4 regions of the Streptomyces sp. NPDC018000 genome follow, and region 2 is predicted to be linked to each of the others. Evidence: riboswitches for the same ligand, from Rfam matches in the RefSeq annotation. Region 2 holds a riboswitch; each other region holds the start of a gene.

The links. A riboswitch is a leader RNA that binds a small molecule or an ion and turns the genes downstream of it on or off. The one in region 2 is predicted to bind thiamine pyrophosphate.
Region 1: linked by a shared signal. The riboswitch ahead of ACH4EW_RS22200 (thiamine ABC transporter substrate binding subunit) and the one ahead of thiD (bifunctional hydroxymethylpyrimidine kinase/phosphomethylpyrimidine kinase) in region 2 are both predicted to bind thiamine pyrophosphate.
Region 3: linked by a shared signal. The riboswitch ahead of thiO (glycine oxidase ThiO) and the one ahead of thiD (bifunctional hydroxymethylpyrimidine kinase/phosphomethylpyrimidine kinase) in region 2 are both predicted to bind thiamine pyrophosphate.
Region 4: linked by a shared signal. The riboswitch ahead of thiC (phosphomethylpyrimidine synthase ThiC) and the one ahead of thiD (bifunctional hydroxymethylpyrimidine kinase/phosphomethylpyrimidine kinase) in region 2 are both predicted to bind thiamine pyrophosphate.

Annotation. Positions count from the first base shown of each region.
Region 1 is NZ_JBIRGM010000011.1:98,822-103,688, reverse strand. It holds gene ACH4EW_RS22210 (phosphatidate cytidylyltransferase) at 1-314, shown strand, start outside; gene rlmN (23S rRNA (adenine(2503)-C(2))-methyltransferase RlmN) at 419-1,525, shown strand; TPP riboswitch at 1,567-1,683, shown strand; gene ACH4EW_RS22200 (thiamine ABC transporter substrate binding subunit) at 1,758-2,867, shown strand; gene ACH4EW_RS22195 (ABC transporter permease) at 3,014-4,627, shown strand; gene ACH4EW_RS22190 (ABC transporter ATP-binding protein) at 4,630-4,867, shown strand, end outside.
Region 2 is NZ_JBIRGM010000012.1:37,068-41,934, forward strand. It holds gene ACH4EW_RS22815 (SHOCT domain-containing protein) at 1-225, shown strand, start outside; gene ACH4EW_RS22820 (hypothetical protein) at 489-749, shown strand; TPP riboswitch at 847-941, shown strand; gene thiD (bifunctional hydroxymethylpyrimidine kinase/phosphomethylpyrimidine kinase) at 933-1,775, shown strand; gene ACH4EW_RS22830 (ABC transporter ATP-binding protein) at 2,003-3,007, opposite strand; gene ACH4EW_RS22835 (ABC transporter permease) at 3,004-3,801, opposite strand; gene ACH4EW_RS22840 (ABC transporter permease) at 3,798-4,622, opposite strand; gene ACH4EW_RS22845 (spermidine/putrescine ABC transporter substrate-binding protein) at 4,619-4,867, opposite strand, start outside.
Region 3 is NZ_JBIRGM010000010.1:106,391-111,257, reverse strand. It holds gene ACH4EW_RS21360 (NAD(P)/FAD-dependent oxidoreductase) at 62-1,315, opposite strand; TPP riboswitch at 1,699-1,811, shown strand; gene thiO (glycine oxidase ThiO) at 1,809-2,999, shown strand; gene thiS (sulfur carrier protein ThiS) at 2,996-3,214, shown strand; gene ACH4EW_RS21345 (thiazole synthase) at 3,217-4,011, shown strand; gene pknB (Stk1 family PASTA domain-containing Ser/Thr kinase) at 4,133-4,867, shown strand, end outside.
Region 4 is NZ_JBIRGM010000002.1:264,642-269,508, forward strand. It holds gene thiC (phosphomethylpyrimidine synthase ThiC) at 1-1,265, opposite strand, end outside; TPP riboswitch at 1,258-1,391, opposite strand; gene ACH4EW_RS05745 (YibE/F family protein) at 1,462-2,784, shown strand; gene ACH4EW_RS05750 (SsgA family sporulation/cell division regulator) at 2,865-3,302, opposite strand; gene ACH4EW_RS05755 (IclR family transcriptional regulator) at 3,404-4,174, opposite strand; gene ACH4EW_RS05760 (DUF5326 family protein) at 4,419-4,631, opposite strand; gene ACH4EW_RS05765 (cupin domain-containing protein) at 4,788-4,867, opposite strand, start outside.

The DNA of each region.
Region 1 (4,867 bases), on a different contig from region 2:
CGCGCATCAGTCCCGGGAAGACCCGTGAGGGCTTGTTCGGTGCCGTCGCCTTCGCGATGGTCGCCGGTGCGCTGTGCATGCAGTTCCTGATCGACGGCGGTTCCTGGTGGCAGGGTCTGCTGCTGGGGCTCGCGGTCGCGGCCAGTGCCACTCTCGGCGATCTGGGCGAGTCGATGATCAAGCGAGACCTCGGGATCAAGGACATGGGCACGCTGCTGCCGGGCCACGGCGGCATCATGGACCGGCTGGACTCGCTGCTGCCGACCGCCCCGGTGGTCTGGCTGCTGCTGGTGCTGTTCGTGGGTTCCGGCTGAGCCTCGGGACGGCCTCCCGTCCTGACCTGGGCTTTTACGAGTGAGGGTCCGTTGTCCACAGGGCGGCGGGTCCTCACTGCTTTGTCTGCGACACTGGATGAACCATGCCTAAGCCCGGAGAACTCACTTTCGTCGCACCCCGCGGAGCCAAGAAGCCGCCGCGGCACCTCGCCGACCTCACGCCCGCCGAGCGCAAGGAAGCCGTCGCCGCGATCGGCGAGAAGCCGTTCCGCGCCCAGCAGCTCTCACAGCACTACTTCGCGCGGTACGCGCACGACCCGGCCGAGTGGACCAACATCCCGGCCGGTTCGCGGGACAAACTTGCCGAGGTGATGTTCCCCGACCTGATGTCCGTGGTCCGCCACATCAGTTGTGACGACGACACCACCCGTAAGACGCTGTGGAAGCTGCACGACGGGACGCTCGTCGAGTCCGTCCTGATGCGCTACCCGGAGCGGGTGACGATGTGCATCTCGTCGCAGGCGGGATGCGGGATGAACTGCCCGTTCTGCGCCACGGGGCAGGCCGGTCTCGACCGTAATCTGTCGACCGCCGAGATCGTCCACCAGATCGTGGACGGCATGCGGGCGCTGCGCGACGGAGAGGTGCCGGGTGGGCCCGCGCGGCTCTCCAACATCGTTTTCATGGGCATGGGCGAGCCGCTCGCCAACTACAACCGGGTGGTCGGCGCGATCCGTCGGCTGACCGACCCGGAGCCGGACGGCCTGGGGCTCTCGCAGCGCGGGATCACCGTCTCCACCGTGGGCCTGGTGCCGGCCATGCTGCGCTTCGCCGACGAGGGCTTCAAGTGCCGTCTCGCCGTCTCGCTCCACGCGCCGGACGACGAGCTGCGGGACACGCTCGTGCCGGTGAACACGCGCTGGAAGGTGCGCGAGGTACTGGACGCGGCATGGGAGTACGCGGAGAAGTCCGGTCGCCGGATCTCCATCGAGTACGCGCTGATCCGTGACATCAACGACCAGGCGTGGCGCGGTGACCGGCTCGGCAGGCTCCTCAAGGGCAAGCGGGTGCACGTCAACCTGATCCCGCTGAACCCGACGCCCGGCTCCAAGTGGACCGCCTCGCGGCCCGAGGACGAGAAGGCGTTCGTCGAGGCGATCGCGGCACACGGAGTGCCGGTGACCGTGCGGGACACCCGCGGCCAGGAGATCGACGGGGCCTGCGGGCAGTTGGCGGCGGCCGAGCGCTGAGGCCGGAACGGCCAATGTAACCTGGGCCTGAAATCAACTTCATATTCCGACAGGGGAGCGCCACAGCGCTGAGAGTGCGGCACCGAGAACAGGTCGGCCGCAGACCCTCTGAACCTCGCCCGGGTCATTCCGGGTAGGAAGTTCGGTCATCAACTCATGCTGTTGCGCCCTGCCCGTTTCTCCAAGGGCAGGGCCGCGTCTCTTCCTGGCCAAAACCCAGGAGGAATCCACAATGAGCATCACGCGCAGAACCAAGCAGCTTGCGGCGACGGCTGTCACGGCCGCGCTCGGCGTCACGGCAGTTGCCGGATGCGGGAGTTCCGACACGTCGGACTCCGGTTCCGGCGGCACGAAGAGCTCCGATTCGAAGACCGTGACTCTCGTCAGCCATGATTCCTTCAACGTCTCCGAGGACGTGCTCAAGGAGTTCACCGAGGAGACCGGCTACACCGTCAAGGTGCTGAAGAGCGGCGACGCGGGTGTCGCGCTCAACCAGGAGATCCTGACCAAGGGCTCCCCGCGCGGCGATGTGTTCTTCGGCGTCGACAACACCCTGCTCTCCCGCGCCCTCGACAGCGGTCTCTTCACGCCGTACGAGGCGAAGGGCATCGACCAGGTGGCGGCCGGCACCCAACTGGACGCCGAGCACCGGGTGACCCCGATCGACACCGGCGACATCTGCGTCAACTACGACAAGAAGTACTTCGCCGACAAGAAGCTCGCGCCGCCGCAGTCCTTCGACGACCTGGCGAAGCCCGCGTACAAGAACCTCCTCGTCACCGAGAACGCCGCGACCTCCTCGCCCGGCCTCGGCTTTCTCCTCGGCACCATCGCCACCTACGGCGAGAACGGCTACCAGGACTACTGGAAGAAGCTGAAGAACAACGGAGTCAAGGTCGTCGACGGCTGGGAGCAGGCGTACAACGAGGAGTTCTCCGGCTCAGCAGGCGGCAAGAAGGCCAAGGCCGACCGGCCGCTCGTCGTCTCGTACGCCTCCAGCCCGCCCGTCGAGGTGCTGTACGCCAAGCCGCAGCCGGCCGAGGCCCCGACCGGGGTCGCCACCGGGACCTGCTTCCGTCAGACCGAGTTCGCCGGTCTGCTGAACGGCGCGAAGAACGAGGCGGGCGGCAAAGCTCTGCTGGACTTCCTGATCAGCAAGAAGTTCCAGGAGGACATGCCGCTCAACATGTTCGTGAACCCGGTCGTCAAGAGCGCTGAACTGCCGGAACTCTTCACGAAATTCGGCGCGACGGTGGACAAGCCGACGACCATCGCCCCGGACAAGATCTCCAAGAACCGTGAGCAGTGGGTCCAGTCGTGGTCCTCGCTCGTAGTGAAGTAGCGAAGACTCCCGTACGCGGAACGGACGCGGGCGGGAAGGACACACACGGGGAGGGGGCGCGCGGGGAGCTGTCGCGCGCCCGCTCCGGGCACGCGGGCTCCGCTCGCACGAAGGCGTGGCGCGGGAGCGCGGTGCGGCTCGGCCTGATGGCCGTGCCCATCGCGTTCTTCGCGCTGTTCTTCGCCTACCCCGTCGCCGCGATCGTAGGCCGCGGGCTGAAGGTGGACGGCGTCTGGCAGTTCGGCCGGATCGGCGAGGTGCTGGCCCGGCCGGAGATCCGCGACGTTCTCTGGTTCACCACCTGGCAGGCGCTCGCCTCGACCGCACTGACCCTGCTGATCGCGCTGCCCGGCGCCTATGTCTTCGCCCGCTTCGACTTTCCCGGAAAACAACTGCTGCGCGCGGTCGTCACCGTGCCGTTCGTCCTGCCGACCGTCGTCGTCGGGACGGCTTTCCTGGCGCTTCTGGGACGCGGCGGGCTCCTCGACGAACTCTGGGGCGTACGGCTCGACACCACCGTCTGGGCCATTCTGCTCGCCCATGTCTTCTTCAACTATGCGGTGGTTGTACGGACCGTGGGCGGGCTGTGGTCACAGCTCGACCCACGACAGGAGGAGGCCGCCCGGGTGCTGGGCGCCGGACGGTTCGCCGCCTGGCGGCGTGTCACCCTGCCGGCCCTCGCGCCCGCCGTGGCAGCCGCCGCGCTGATGGTCTTCCTCTTCACTTTCACCTCCTTCGGGGTCGTACAGATCCTCGGCGGCCCGGGGTACTCCACGCTGGAGGTGGAGATCTACCGGCAGACCGCCCAATTGCTCGACCTGCCGACAGCCGCCGTGCTGACGCTGGTGCAGTTCGCCGCGGTCGGCGCGATCCTCGCCGTGCACGCGTGGACCGTACGGCGCAGGGAGACCGCGCTGAAGCTGGTCGACCCGGCACAGACCGCCCGCAGGCCGCGCGGTGCCGGGCAGTGGGCGCTGCTCTGCGCGGTGCTGCTGACCGTGCTCGTGCTGATACTGCTGCCGCTCGGGGTGCTGGTCGAGCGCTCGCTGGCCACACCCGGCGGCCATGGCTTCGACTACTACCGCGCCCTGCGGTCCGTGGACGCCGGCGGCGGTACGTTCCTGGTCGCACCGATCGAAGCGATCTGGAACTCATTGCAGTACGCACTGGTCGCGACCGTCATCGCGCTGGTCATCGGCGGGCTCGCCGCCGCGGCGCTGACCCGGCGTGCCGGTCGGCTCGTCCGCGGCTTCGACGCCTTGCTGATGCTGCCGCTCGGGGTGTCCGCGGTCACCGTCGGCTTCGGCTTTCTGATCACCCTGGACAAGCCGCCGCTGGATCTGCGGACCTCATGGATTCTGGTGCCGCTCGCCCAGGCGCTGGTCGGTGTGCCCTTCGTCGTACGGACCATGCTGCCGGTCCTGCGGGCGGTGGACGGCCGACTGAGGGAGGCGGCCGCGGTGCTCGGGGCGTCACCCCTGCGGGCCTGGCGGGAGGTCGATCTGCCGCTGGTGCGGCGGGCGTTGCTGGTCGCGGCCGGCTTCGCGTTCGCCGTGTCGCTCGGTGAGTTCGGCGCGACGGTGTTCATCGCACGGCCCGACCACCCGACGCTGCCGGTGGCCGTGGCCCGGCTGCTGGGACGGGCCGGGGAGCTCAACTACGGCCAGGCGATGGCCCTCAGCACCATTCTGATGGTGGTCTGCGCCCTCTCGCTGCTGCTGCTCGAACGTATCCGCACGGACCGATCCGGGGAGTTCTAGAGATGCTGACACTGGAATCGGCCACGGTTCGCTTCGGTGAGCGGGCGGCGCTCGACAGAGTGGATCTGGAGGTTGCCGAGCACGAGACCGTATGCGTACTGGGGCCGAGCGGCAGCGGCAAGTCGACCCTGCTGCGGGTGGTCGCCGGACTGCACCCGCCGGACGGCGGCCGGGTACTGCTGGACGGCGCGGACCAGGCCGGGGTGCCGGTGCACCGGCGCGGACTGGGCCTGATGTTCC
Region 2 (4,867 bases):
ACGGTGCTGTTCTGGGCGTTGATCATCACCGTCGGCGTCCTGCTCTACCGAGCCCTGGCCCGCCCCGCCCCGCCCAGCAGCGAGCACCCCGCCTGGCACAAGACACCCCCGCCGGGCGGACCTGAGCAGATCCTCGCCGAGCGGTATGCGCGCGGCGAGATCGACGAAGAGGAATACCAGCGTCGCCTGGCTACCCTTCGCGGCTCACGACCGGGCCCGGCGTAGATCTCAGCCGCAGACCGGCGGCTGACCGTACGTGGAAGGTCCGGGAGATCGGCTGCCGACCTCCTGGCCGCCTCGCAGGCCCCTACTCGGGTGCAGACGTCTACGCCCGGGCCTGTCGGCTGCGGGGCGAAAGCAGCGTGTACACCACCGGCTCGGAGGTGCAACGGAGTTATGTGCCGGCCAAGGCATGCTCGCCGGGCCGCGAGCCGCGCCCACCTCCGAAACCCGTCCGTCGCCTCGCGTCCGCTGGCAAGATTCGGTCCATGACCGACAGCACCCCTGGCCGGAAGGCCCGCGAGCTGCTTACCCAGGCATCCCAGCATCCGGTTGCCAGTCCTCAGCGCGACGCGCTGGTGGCCGAAGCCGCCGTGTGGGCACAGTTGGAGCACGCAGCCGCCATGGACCGTCACACGGCCGCAGCGGTCGATGTCGAGTCCTCACTGGCCGCCCTCGCCGCCCCCGCGCAGAAACTCGGCGGTGAGGTCGGCAACCTGACCCAGCAGATCAAGCTCAGCCAGAAGTGAGCGAGTACAAGGAGGGAGGCCATCGGGGGCCGATAGGGAGTGCGAGTACTGGTCCCGGCGATGTGAGAGCCGGAGCGATCGGGTTAGTCTGTCCGCCGTACCGGACACGGGGTGCCCCATCCCAGGGCTGAGATCACACCCGTCGAACCTGAACCAGTTCGTACTGGCGGAGGGATGTCATCCATGCCTTTGGCGCATGTTTCCGGCGGGCTGCCCGCCGACGGCCGGCAGACCGCGCCACCCCGCGTCCTGACGATCGCCGGATCCGACTCCGGCGGCGGAGCCGGAATCCAGGCCGACCTGAAGACCATGCTGGCGCTCGGCGCCCACGGAATGAGCGTGCTCACGGCTGTCACTGCACAGAACTCCCTGGGTGTGCAGGGCGCATGGGAAGTCCCCGTGGAAGCGGTGCGCGCGCAGTACCGCAGTGTCGTCGACGACATCGGTGTCCAGGCGGTCAAGACGGGGATGCTCTCCTCGCCCGAACTGGTCAGGGCGGTCGCCGAGCTGTTGTCGGATGTGGCGGCCCCGGTCGTCGTGGACCCGGTGAGCGTGTCCAAGCACGGAGACAAGCTGCTGGCCGACGACGCGCTGGATGCCGTACGGACCACGCTGCTGCCGGTTGCGACGGTGGCCACGCCGAATCTCGACGAGGTCGCGCAGCTCACCGGCATCGCGGTGACGGACGAAGCAGGCATGCGCCGCGCCGCCGCGCTGCTGCTCACGTACGGTCCCCGCTGGGTGGTGGTGAAGGGCGGTCACCTGCCGGGCGAGGCAGTGGACCTGCTGACGGACGGCGAAGAAGAGCACTGGCTGCGCGCGCCCCGGCACGACAACCGCCATACCCACGGTACGGGCTGCACGCTCGCCTCGGCCATCGCGGTGGGCCTGGCGCAAGGCCGCCCGGTTCCCCATGCCGTAAGCCAGGCCAAGGACTACGCCACCGCGGCGATCGCGGCGGGGTTCGCTCTGGGGGGCGGCACCGGGCCGGTGGACCACGGCTGGCGGATCCGAGCGCGCAACTGACGCAAGCGGACGAGTCGCGCACTGCCGGTCCGTCACCTGGCCCCGCCGGGTGGCGGACTGTGCGGAGACATTCCTGCGGTTCGGGCTGTCGAGCAGGTCGAACCGGCCCCCGTCCTGCTCGCCTGCGGGTACGAGGCCGACCAGGTCCTCATCGCCGATGGCGACGCAATTGTTGCTGGGTCCGTACGCGCTCTCCGGTACGAACAGCGCGGTGAGCCGGTGCTCTGTCATGGCTCTTCCCCCTCGATCGGTCCGGCAGGTATGCGGACGGCGGCCTCCGACGGCCAGGAGAGCGAGACCCGCTCGCCGGGCACTACACGGGACGGGCCCTGGACGGCGACGAGTACCGGCTCCTCCAGGTGGGGGACGCGCACGGCGAGGTGTGACGTACCGCCGTGGAAGCTGACGTCGACGACCATGCCCGTGAGCCGGTCGTCCCCGACGTCGCTGCCGTGGCTTTCACCGGCGCCGATGTGGATGCGCTCCGGGCGCACGGCCGTGATGCCGTACGGGCCCGGAAGGAGATTGTTCGCGCCGACGAAGCCCGCGACGAAGGCGGTGCGCGGGCGTTCGTACAGCGCCACCGGTGCATCGGTCTGCTCGATGCGGCCCGCGTTCATGACGGCGATCCGGTCGGCGAGCGACATCGCCTCCTCCTGGTCGTGCGTGACCACGAGGAAGGTGATACCGACCTCGTCCTGCAGCCGCTTCAGCTCCAGCTGCATCTCAGCCCGCACCTGCTTGTCGAGCGCGGACAGCGGCTCGTCGAGGAGCAGCAGACGGGGCCGCTTCACGATCGCGCGGGCGAGCGCGACCCGCTGGCGCTGTCCGCCGGAGAGTTCGTGCGGCCTGCGGCGGGCGTACGCGGTCAGACCGACGGTGGCCAGGACCGCGTCGACCCGGTCGCGTACCTCACGGCGCGGGAGCCTTTCCCGCTCCAGCCCGTACGCCACGTTGCGCTCGACCGACATGTGCGGAAAGAGCGCGAACGACTGGAACATCAGATTGACCGGGCGCCGGTGCGGCTCCACGGCCAGCAGGTCCTCCCCGTCCAGTGTGACCGTGCCCGCGTCCGGGGTCTCGAAACCGGCGAGGATACGCAACAGGGTCGTCTTGCCGCAGCCGCTCGGCCCGAGCAGTGCGCAGAACTCGCCCTCGCCGATGTCCAGCGAGACGCCGTCCAGCGCCCGCGTCCGTCCGAAGCGGTGGTCGATGCCCTTGATCTCGATCAACTTGTCGCCTCCGGAGCACCGGGGTCGGTCGTACGGGTGAGCCGCTGCGCGGCCACGACGGCGGTGAAGCTGACCGCCAGCAGCAGTGTCGCCAGCGCGTTGATCTCCGGGGTGACACCGAAGCGGACCATCGAGTACACAACGACCGGGAGCGTCGGCTCGGTCGGAGCGGCGGTGAAGAACGCGATGACGAATTCGTCGACGGAGAGCGTGAAGGCGAGCAGCGCCCCGGCCGCGATGCCGGGCGCGAGGGACGGCAGGGTGATGCGGACGAACGTCGCCAGCGGCGTGGCACCCAGGTCCCGGGAGGCTTCCTCCAGTGAGGGATCGGTGTGTGCCAGCCGGGTCCTTACGAGCGCGGCGACGAAGGCGGTGCCGAAGACGGTGTGCGCGAGCAGCACGCTGTGCAGGCCGAGAGTGAGCTGGACGGCCGCGTAGAAGACGAGCAGGCCGATGGCGAGCAGCAGATCGGGGACGACGGCGGGGAGCAGGGTCACCGCGTCCAGCAGCCGTGAACGGTTGTCACGGCCTGCGCCGACCGCGAGCAGGGTACCGAGGACGGTGGACAGCGCCGCGGACCCCGCCGCGACGATCAAGGTGTTGACGAGCCCGTGCAGGATCTCGTCGTCGCCTGCCAGCTCGCCGTACCAGCGCAGGCTGAACCCCTCGAAGGCGTACGGAGAGCCGCCCGCGCTGAACGACATGGCGACGAGGACGACGACGGGCGCGTAGAGGAAGACGTACGTCAGCCAGAACGGAAGGCGTGTCACCAGCCGGTTCGGGGTGTTTGTCATCGGGGCGCGTACCTCCTCGCCGCCCACGCCTGCGCGAAGAGCAACAGCATCAGCACGGCCAGCAGTGCGAGCGCGAGCGCCGAGCCGAAGGGCCAGTCGCGTGCCTTGAGGAACTGGTCGCGGATGAGGTTGCCGACCATCACCGACCGTCCACCGCCGAGCAGTTCGGGGACGACGAAGTTCCCGAAGCTCGGTACGAAGACGAAGAGGCAGCCGGTGAGGGCCCCGGGGAGGGTGAGGGGAAGCGTCACCGTACGGAAGGTGGTCCATGGCCCGGCGCCCAGATTCGCGGCGGCCTCGCGCAGTTGCGGATCGAGCCGGCTGAGGGACGCGTAGAGCGGCAGGATCATCAGCGGCAGGTACGCGTACAACAGACCGACGACGACGGCGCCGTCCGTGTAGAGGACATCCATAGGGCCCAGGCCGATCGCGCCCAGCGCCTTGTTGAGCCAGCCGGGCCCGCTCAGCAGCACGATCCACGCGTAGACGCGTATCAGGAAGCTGGTCCAGAAGGGCAGGACGACGGCGATCAGGGCGATCGTCTGCCGGCGGCGCGGGAGACCGGCGATCACGTACGCCGTCGGATAGCCGATCAGGAGGGCCAGGCCGGTGGTGAGGGCGGCGATCCAGGTGGAGTGGAGGACGACGTCGGCGTAGAGGGGGTCGGCGAGGCGGGTGAGGTTTTCGGTGGTCGGCTCGTACACGACGCCGCCGAAGCGGCCACGCCGGAGGAAGGCGTAACTCAGCACCAGGCCCAGAGGGACGGCCATGAGGACGGTCAGATAGGTCAGGCCGGGCCCGGTCAGCGGCCACCGCTTCATGAGCCGGCGGCCACCTCGGTCGACAGCCGGGTGTACTTCGTGGCCGCCTCGCCTACATCGACGATGGACTCGCCCTTCAGCAGCTCGGCCGGGGTCATGCGCAGTGGTGCGTTGGCCGCGAGTACTTTCGGGTCGAGTTGTTCCATCGCGGCCTTGTTGGGCACCTTGTAGAGGATGTTCTCGGCGGCCCAGCTGTGGATCTCCGGCGCGAGGATGTAGTTGATGAGGGCGTGCGCGGCCTCTTT
Region 3 (4,867 bases), on a different contig from region 2:
CGTGCCATCCCGGACCGACAGTCGGTAGCCGGGCCGACCGTACGGGGGTCGGGATACGCCGTCAGAGGGTTGCCGACTTCAGCGGTACGGAGGGGTCGGCGGCCCGTGCCGGATCGAGCCGCGCCCCCGCCTCGATGAGCTTGCGCCCCTGCGCCAGATCGCGTGGCCGGCCGACGGCGAGGACCGCGACCAGGACGCCGTCCCGCAGCCAGCACACCGACCAGGAGGGACCGGCCGGATCGCCGCGCCACAACAGGGTGTCGCCGCCCCCGTGATGGCCCGCGTACTGCACGAACCGGTCGAACTGCTCGGACCAGAAGTACGGTACGGGGTCGTACGTCTGCGGCGCCGGACCGTCCTCGGCCCCCGCCCCGATGATGTTGGCAGCGGCGGTCCGCGGGCCCTGGAGAGCGTTGTCCCAGTGGTGGATGAGAAGGCGCTCTCCGTACCGGGCGGAGGGGAACGAGGCGCAGTCACCGACCGCGTACACATCGGGCAGCGAGCTACGCAGCGCCCCGTCGGCGGTCACCGATCCGTCGGCGCCGAGCGCGATGCCGGAGCCGGCCAGCCAGCCGGTGGCGGGCCGTGCGCCGATTCCGACGACGACCGCTCCGGCCGGGATCGTGCGGCCGTCGGCGAGGATCACCCGGCCGGGTTCGATGCGGGCGACCCTGGCTCCGGTGAGGAGTTCGGCGCCGCTCTCGGCGTACCAGGCGGTCATCGGGGCGGCGACCTCGGCGGGCAGCACGCCCGCGAGGGGCCGGTCGGCGGCCTCGACGACGGTGACCTCGCAGCCCGCGGCGCGGGCCGCGGTGGCGAATTCGGCACCGATCCAGCCCGCACCGACGACCACGACGCCGTGCTGCCCGTCAAGGACGGGCCGCAGCCGTGCCGCGTCGTCGAGGGTGCGCAGCAGATGGACCCCGGGAACGCCCTCGGCGCCGGGCAGGACGACAGGTTCGGCGCCGGTCGCGATCACCAGGACGTCGTAGGGAACGGGTCCTGACGGGGTGTCCAGCTCATGCGCGTCCGGCCGCACACCGGTGACCTCGCGGCCCAGTTGCAGATCGATGTCCAGCGCCTCGAAGTCGACGTCGAAGGCGGAGTCCTCGGCCTTGCCGAGCAGGACCGCCTTGGACAGCGGGGGCCGGTCGTAGGGCTGGTGCGGTTCGGCGCCGATCAGGACTACGGGGCCGGCGAAGCCCTGTTCCCGCAGGGCCACGGCCGTCTGCACGCCGGCCATGCCCGCGCCGACGATGACGACACGGCGCCCTGCCCGCCGGTCCGGCTGCTCTGACTGCTGCTGCTCGCTCACCCGTACACCTTAAGCATCTGACGGACCGTCAGGAAAGGGGGAGTCCTGGTCGGCGACCGGCGAGAGAACGAGTCCGCCGAGCGAACGGGCCACGGGGCTGCTCCCTTTCCGGGTCGGAGGAGGGGATTTACGACCTCGCCCACGATTGGCAGTGGGAGAAGGAGCGGCGTCTGGGGCCTTCGAATCCAAGGCGGAGGAGGGAGTCGGATGGGGTCTCCCCTGCTCGAACGCAGCTGAGAGCTTGGGGAAGGAGCGGATGGGGTCTCCCCCAGGTCGAGCGAAGCCGAGACCTTGGGGAAGACTGACGACAACGCCGGAGGCGGAGGTCCCGGACACCGCGACGCCTCTGACAATCGTGGGCGAGGTCGTTAGGGTGGCCGACGTAAAACACTCGCGGGAGCCCGGACGCACCGGGCTGAGAGGGAGGCTGGGCGGCCTCCGACCGTACGAACCTGATCCGGGTCATGCCGGCGAAGGGAGGGGCTGGACGCCCATGCGTTCTTCTCGGGACGGAAACGGATCCGACGTCCTTGTCATCGGGGGCGGGATCATCGGTCTGGTGACCGCCTGGCGGGCCGCGCAACGCGGACTGCGCACCGCGGTCGTCGATCCCGAACCGGGCGGCGGGGCCGCCCGAGTGGCAGCCGGCATGCTGGCCGCCGTCACCGAACTCCACTACGGCGAACAGCTGCTGCTGGGGCTCAATGTCGCCTCGGCCGCGCGCTATCCGGCCTTCGTGGCCGAGCTGGAGGCGGCGAGCGGACAGGAGACCGGCTTCCGCGCCTGCGGCACCCTGGCTGTCGCGCTGGACTCCGACGACCGTGCCCATCTGCGGGAACTGCACGCCCTGCAGCAGCGTTCGGGCCTGGAGTCGCAGTGGCTCACCGGCCGCGAATGCCGCCGCCTGGAGCCGATGCTCACGCCGGGCGTCCGCGGCGGTCTGCGGGTCGACGGCGACCACCAGATCGATCCCCGCCGGCTGGCCGCCGCACTGCTGACTGCCTGCGAGCGGGCCGGGGTGGCCTTCCACCGAGACTGGGTGGAGCGCCTGACGGTGATACGCGACCGGGCCGCCGGAGCCGTGCTCGCCGGGAGTACGGAGCTCGCCGCCGACCAGGTCGTGCTCGCCGCGGGCAGCCTCAGCGGCCGGCTCCCGGGGCTGCCGGACGAGGTCGTGCCGCCGGTCCGGCCGGTGAAGGGACAGGTGCTCCGGCTGACCGTGCCCGCGGCGAGGAGACGGACCTCGCCGTTCCTCACCCGGACGGTCCGGGCCGTCGTCCGGGGAAGCCAGGTCTATCTCGTACCGCGCGAGAACGGCGAACTGGTCGTCGGCGCCACCACCGAGGAGATGGGCTGGGACATCACCGTCACCGCGGGCGGCGTCTACGAGCTGCTGCGGGACGCCCACGAACTGGTGCCCGGCATCACCGAACTGCCGCTCACCGAGACCCGGGCCGGCCTGCGCCCCGCCTCCCCCGACAACGCCCCGCTGCTCGGCCCCACCGCCCTGCCCGGCCTCCACCTCGCCACTGGCCACCACCGCAACGGGGTTCTGCTCACCCCCGTCACCGGTGACGTCATGGCAGAGCTCCTGGCCGGCGGCGAGCTGCCCGAGATGGCCCGCCCCTTCACCCCACACCGTTTCTCGTCCGCCGCCTCCGTACGTCAGGAGCAGCCCGCATGACCGAGCCCGCACCGCTCTGCGTGTCCGTGAACGGCGAGGTCCGTCTCCTCGCCGCGGGCACCACCCTGGACACCCTTGTCGCCACCCTGACCGCCGCACGCTCCGGCGTCGCGGCCGCCGTCAACGAGAGCGTCGTCCCGCGCGGCCAGTGGCCCGCCGCCGCACTCAGTGACGGTGACCGCGTCGAGGTCCTGACCGCCGTCCAGGGAGGCTGACCGTGTCCGACGACCTCTTCACCCTCGGCGACGCCACCTTCGGCTCCCGGCTGATCATGGGAACAGGCGGGGCACCCAGCCTCGACGTGCTGGAACGCTCCCTGACCGCCTCCGGCACCGAACTGACCACCGTCGCGATGCGCCGCCTCGATCCGACCGTGCAGGGCTCGGTGCTCTCCGTGCTCCAGCGGCTCTCCATCCGTGTCCTGCCGAACACGGCGGGCTGCTTCACCGCGGGCGAGGCCGTACTGACCGCCCGGCTGGCCCGCGAGGCGCTCGGCACCGACTGGGTCAAGCTGGAGGTGGTGGCCGACGAGCGCACCCTGCTGCCCGACCCGATCGAACTGCTGGACGCCGCGGAGACGCTGGTGGACGACGGCTTCACCGTGCTGCCGTACACCAATGACGACCCGGTGCTGGCCCGCAGGCTCCAGGACGTGGGGTGCGCGGCGGTCATGCCTCTCGGCTCCCCCATCGGCTCCGGCCTCGGCATCCGCAATCCGCACAACTTCCAGCTGATCGTCGAGCAGGCCCGGGTGCCGGTGATTCTCGACGCGGGCGCCGGGACGGCCTCGGACGCGGCACTGGCGATGGAACTGGGGTGCGCGGCGGTGATGCTGGCGTCCGCGGTGACCAGGGCCCAGGAGCCCGAACTGATGGCCGCGGCGATGCGGCATGCGGTGGCGGGCGGGCGGCTGGCGTACCGCGCGGGCCGGATCCCGCGCCGCCACTTCGCCGAGGCCTCGTCGCCGGTGGAGGGGCGCGCGGTGCTGGACCCGGAACGCCCGGCGTTCTGACCCACCGGGACCCACCGGAGCACCGCGGCGCACATGTCCCTGTCAAGGCTCGGCTGCGGTACGGCCCCGGGTCTGCCCCGGCTCGTGGGCCGTGTCCGTGGCGGCTCGTAGACTCACATGCGTGGATACGACCCTCCAGGACCCTCTCGTCGGGCAGCTGCTCGACGGCCGCTACCGCGTCGATGCCCGCATCGCCGTGGGCGGCATGGCCACGGTCTACCGGGCCGTGGACACCCGGCTCGACCGGGTGCTCGCCCTCAAGGTGATGCACCCGGCGCTCGCCACCGACGCCTCGTTCGTCGAGCGCTTCATCCGCGAGGCCAAGTCCGTGGCCCGGCTTGCGCACCCCAATGTGGTTGCGGTCTTCGACCAGGGCGCCCAGGGACAGTACGTCTACCTCGCCATGGAGTACGTCGCGGGCTGCACCCTGCGCGACATCCTGCGCGAACGCGGCGCCCTGCAGCCGAGGGCCGCACTGGACATCCTGGAGCCGGTCCTGGCCGCCCTCGGCGCCGCGCACCGGGCGGGCTTCGTGCACCGCGACATGAAGCCGGAGAACGTCCTGATAGGGGACGACGGCCGGGTCAAGGTCGCCGACTTCGGCCTCGTACGGGCGGTGGGCGCCGTCACCAACACCACCGGGTCCGTCCTGGGCACCGTCTCGTATCTCGCCCCCGAGCAGATCGAGCACGGCACGGCGGACACCCGCACCGATGTGTACGCCTGCGGTGTCGTCCTGTACGAGATGCTGACCGGATCCAAGCCGCACGTCGGCGACACCCCCGCCCAGGTCATCTACCAGCACCTCAACGAGGACGTCCCGGCCCCGTCGGCGGCCGTCCCGGGGCTCCCGGTC
Region 4 (4,867 bases), on a different contig from region 2:
TGGAGGTCGATGTTCTCCTTGATCTTGTGCATCGGCACATGGCCCGGGCCCTCGATCATGGTCTGGACACCGAACCGCTTGGCGATCGTGTTCAGTTCACCGAGCGTGCGCAGTTCGGCGAACTGGGCCTCGTCGTTGGCATCGGCGATCGAGCCGGGGCGCAGCCCGTCGCCCAGCGAATACGTCACGTCGTACGTGGCGAGGATCTCGCAGAGCTCCTCGAAGTGCTCGTACAGGAACGACTCCTTGTGGTGTGCGAGGCACCACGCTGCCATGATCGAGCCGCCGCGGGAGACGATGCCGGTCTTGCGGCGGGCGGTCAGCGGGACATACGGCAGGCGCACGCCGGCGTGGACCGTCATGTAGTCGACGCCCTGCTCGGCCTGCTCGATAACGGTGTCCTTGTAGATCTCCCAGGTCAGCTCCTCGGCTCGGCCATCGACCTTTTCGAGGGCCTGGTAGAGGGGAACGGTGCCGATCGGCACGGGGGAGTTGCGTAGAACCCACTCACGGGTGGTGTGGATGTTGCGCCCGGTGGAAAGGTCCATGACCGTGTCGGCGCCCCAGCGCGTCGCCCATGTCATCTTCTCCACCTCCTCCTCGATGGAGGACGTCACCGCGGAGTTGCCGATGTTGGCATTGACCTTCACCAGGAACCGCTTACCGATGATCATCGGCTCGGTCTCGGGGTGGTTGACGTTGGCCGGCAGCACGGCCCGGCCCGCGGCGATCTCCTCGCGCACCACCTGGGGTTCGACGTTCTCCCGGATCGCCACGTACTCCATTTCCGGGGTGATCTCACCCCGGCGGGCGTACGCGAGCTGGGTCACCGGCTGCCCGTCCCGGCTGCGACGGGGCAGGCGCGGGCGGCCGGGGAAGACCGCGTCAAGGTTGCGCAGCCCTTCCCCAAGCTCTCGGCTTCGCTCAAGCAGGGGAGACCCCATTCGCGGCGAGGTGTGCTTGAGCCCGTCGTCCTCGGGGCAGGCGGGGCGGCCCGGGTACTCCTCGGTGTCGCCGCGCGCGATGATCCAGTTCTCCCGCAGCGGTGCGAGCCCGCGACGGACATCGGTCTCGGTGGTGGGATCGGTGTACGGCCCGGACGTGTCGTACAGTGTCACGTCCTTGCCGTTGGTGAGGTGCACCTGACGAACCGGCACCCGGATGTCCGGGCGTGAGCCCTGGGCGTACCCCTTGTGCCAGCCGATGGACTTCCCGGCCTCGTCGCTCTGGTTCGAGGCAGGCGTGCGTGCGTCCGATGTGGTCATGAGACCTACTCCCTACGCCGGCATTACCCGGTAACAGGTTCGGCGGTCGGCGCAGCCTCTCCCGTACGGATGTACGGATATCAGCGCCCTCTCAGCCCGGTGCTCCGAGCTCCCGCGTGTGCAAAGGTTCCTCCACGCTAGCGCCCTGTCCGACGTAATGAACAGAGGGTCCTTCCCGCCTTGCGATGATCGGCCGGTGACGTCCACCCGTATCGACACCGAACCGCAGGGCCATCAGCACGGCCACTCGCACAGCCACGGCCCTGCCGCGCCCGTCTCCAAGCATCTGCGCAAGGTCATCGCGGCCGTGCTCATCCCGTTCGCCACCGCGGTCGTCGTCGGCCTGGTGGTGCTCTGGCCTGGCGGCGCGCCCTCGCACGAGCGGACCGGCGTCGGCTTCGACCGGCAGACCCAGCAGGGAAAGGTGGTGAACATCGACAAGGTGGACTGCAAGGACGTGAACGCCGCCCAGACGCCCGTCGGCGGCGAGAGCACCCCGTCGTCGGGGAGCGGACCCGGGCTGTGCGCGAAGGCCACCGTCGAGGTAAGGACCGGCCACGACAAAGGCCGGATCTTCGCCGAGATCGTCCAGCCCGATGCACCCCGTCAGTTACGCGAGGGGCAGGACGTGGTCGTGGCGTACGCCCCCGACGCACCCCGTGAACTGCAGTACTCGGTGATGGACGTGAACCGGAAGTTCCCGATGACGCTGCTGGCCGGGATCTTTGCCCTGGCCGTGATCGCGGTGGGCAGGATGCGCGGGGTGATGGCACTGGTCGCGCTCGCCGTATCGTTCGCCGTGCTGACCCTGTTCATCCTCCCAGCCATCCTCCAGGGCTCGAATCCCCTGCTCGTCGCGGTGGTCGGCGCCAGCGCGATCATGCTGATCGCGCTCTACATGTGCCACGGCCTGACCGCCCGCACATCGGTCGCGGTGATCGGCACCCTGATCTCATTGCTGCTGATCGGGCTGCTCGGATCGCAATTCATCAGCTGGGCGAGCCTGACCGGCAACACCGACGACAGCACCGGTCTCATCCACGGCCTGTACCCGCACATCGACATGAGCGGTCTGCTGCTGGCCGGTGTCATCATCGGCTCGCTCGGGGTACTCGACGATGTAACGGTCACCCAGACATCGGCGGTCTGGGAGCTGCACCAGGCGAACCCGACGATGGGTGCTCGGGGGCTCTACCGGGCAGGGATCAGGATCGGGCGCGATCACATCGCCTCGGTCGTCAATACGCTGGTGCTCGCCTACGCGGGCGCCGCACTGCCGCTGCTGCTGCTGTTCTCGATCGCCCAGAGCAGCGTGGGGACGGTGGCCAACAGCGAGCTGGTGGCGGAGGAGATAGTACGAACGCTGGTCGGTTCGATCGGACTGGTCGCCTCGGTGCCGGTGACAACGGTGCTCGCTGCGCTGGTCGTCTCCGCGGACCGCACGGGGGTCGGCGCGGAAGCCGGAGCTTCGGCACCCGTACGGACCGGGAAAGGCCGTCGTCGCAGGACGAAGCCTTGAACGCCTCCTTACGGAGAGCGATTCACCCATTCGGCAGGTGTTGCGTTCGACCGGCGGGCCGGTCGGCGACGCCGCGCTCTTCAGCCGGCGTTCTGTTCCTCGGCAAGGATCCGGCCCAGGGCCTCTTCCAGGTTGCCCTCGAAGTCACCCAGCGTGCACTCCTGCCCGAGCGGCACAAGCTTGTCCGTCCGGTCAAGAAATGCCACAAGTGGTGCCGTACCGGCTCTGAAGAGGGCGCGATCCGTGCCCACCTGCAGTCGGATATGCACATCGGACAGCCCTTCGGGCTCCGTGGGCCCGATATGCACATCGCCGTCACCACTGGGGCTGTTGAGGCCGTCGAGCAGCAGCTCACGGCCGAATGCCCAGGTGACGGGGGCGTCGCCAGGCAGATGGAAGGTCATCCGGATCGCATACGGATCGCGTACTTCGTACCGGAGCTCCACCGGGATCCGGAAAGAGAGCTCCTCGGAGACGAGGAAGCTCATCATGACCTCAGCTTGAACCGACTCGCGCATCGTCCAACCCCGCAGTAGATGAATCTGGCCAGGAATGATCCCCCATGGCCCTATTGACGCCATCGTGGTGCACGCGATAGCAGATCACAAGGAGTGATTTTTCAGATACTGATAGAGAACACGAACGAACGCAAGAGGCTGGCCACTTCGCCACGTAGTTGTTCGACTGCGGGGAGCAACCGCTCTTCCTGCTCCAGGGGTACCGAAATCGCCATCGCGGCAGCGGTGAATCCGGCCGTGATCGGAATGGCTGCGCAGACCGTCCCCAAGGCGTACTCCTGTCGTTCGATGACAGGTTCCATTCGTTCCAACGACCGCAATCGTTCAAGAAACGCCGGGCGGTCCCTCACCGAGTAGCGGGTCAGCGGCCTCACAGGGTGCCGGTCCAAATGGTCGTCACGGGCCTTCTCGTCGAGTTGGCTCAGCAGACACTGGCCGATCGCATGGGCGTGCCCGGTCTCCCGGAAGGACGCCCACTCGTCCACCGCGGGCGTGGCGGGGTCGTCGGCGACCGCGATGAGTTCGATCTCACCCTCGCGGTAGACGGCGCAGTACACCGGTGCACCAATGGTGTCGCGCCAGCGGCTCAGCGACTCGGTCATTCTGCTGCGACGATTCTGCAGCGAACCCTCGCCGACCAGTCGCTCAGCGGCGGTCCCGAAGAAGAACACGCCGTTCTCCCGGCGCAGATAGCCCTCATGGGTCAGGGTGCGCAGCAGATGGTAGGCAGTGGGAAGGGGAAGGCCCGCTTCCCTGGCCAGCTGTTTCGCGGGTGCCCCGTCTCGATGAGCGCCCACAGCTTCCAGCAGCCGAAGCGCTCGCTGAACCGAACCGATCAGCGTCGGGACAGCAGTGCTCGATGCCGTGGTCAACGGTCACCCCCAGGCATGGTGACGGGCGGTCAGCCCGCCTGTGGGGGCCGCCCCCACACACCGCCGCATGACTGGGGTCCGGAGGCCGAACGCCGTACAAACCACTGGTCAGGGTGGCGACGGGCAGTTAATTCCCCAGGTGGCGGCAGCGGACTGCCACCATATCCGCCGCATCCGCAAAGAGGGTCGTTTCGTCTTGCACTTAGCCCAGCTGGGCTAATCACCCGGCTGGCTTCCGATCGTCCTACCAGTCGCTGCGCGAGGAGGAGGACGACACGAACTTGCGTACGACGAAGACGAGTCCGCCGACCAGGATCACGAAGACCAGAACCTTGAAGAGCAGACCGATCACGAACCCGACCACGCTGGCGATCAGACCGCCGAACACGACGATCGCGATGACCGGCACCGCGATCCACTTCACCCACCAGGGCATCCCTGCGAATATCTCCCGCACGGCCATCGTCCTTGCCTCGTCTCTGTGAGTTCCTGTTTCGATACTTCGATGCTAGAGGCGCAAAGGGGACCGACGGAGGTTCCGCAGCCCTTGAAGTCCCCTGATCGCCCCCCTAGGGATCCCTGAGACCGGAGCCCGGCCCTCCGTGTAAGCGGCTCAGCTCTCCGGCGGGGAGAAGACCACCATGATCCGCAGGTCCTCGGTGATGTGGTGGAACTTGTGGGCCACCCCGGCAG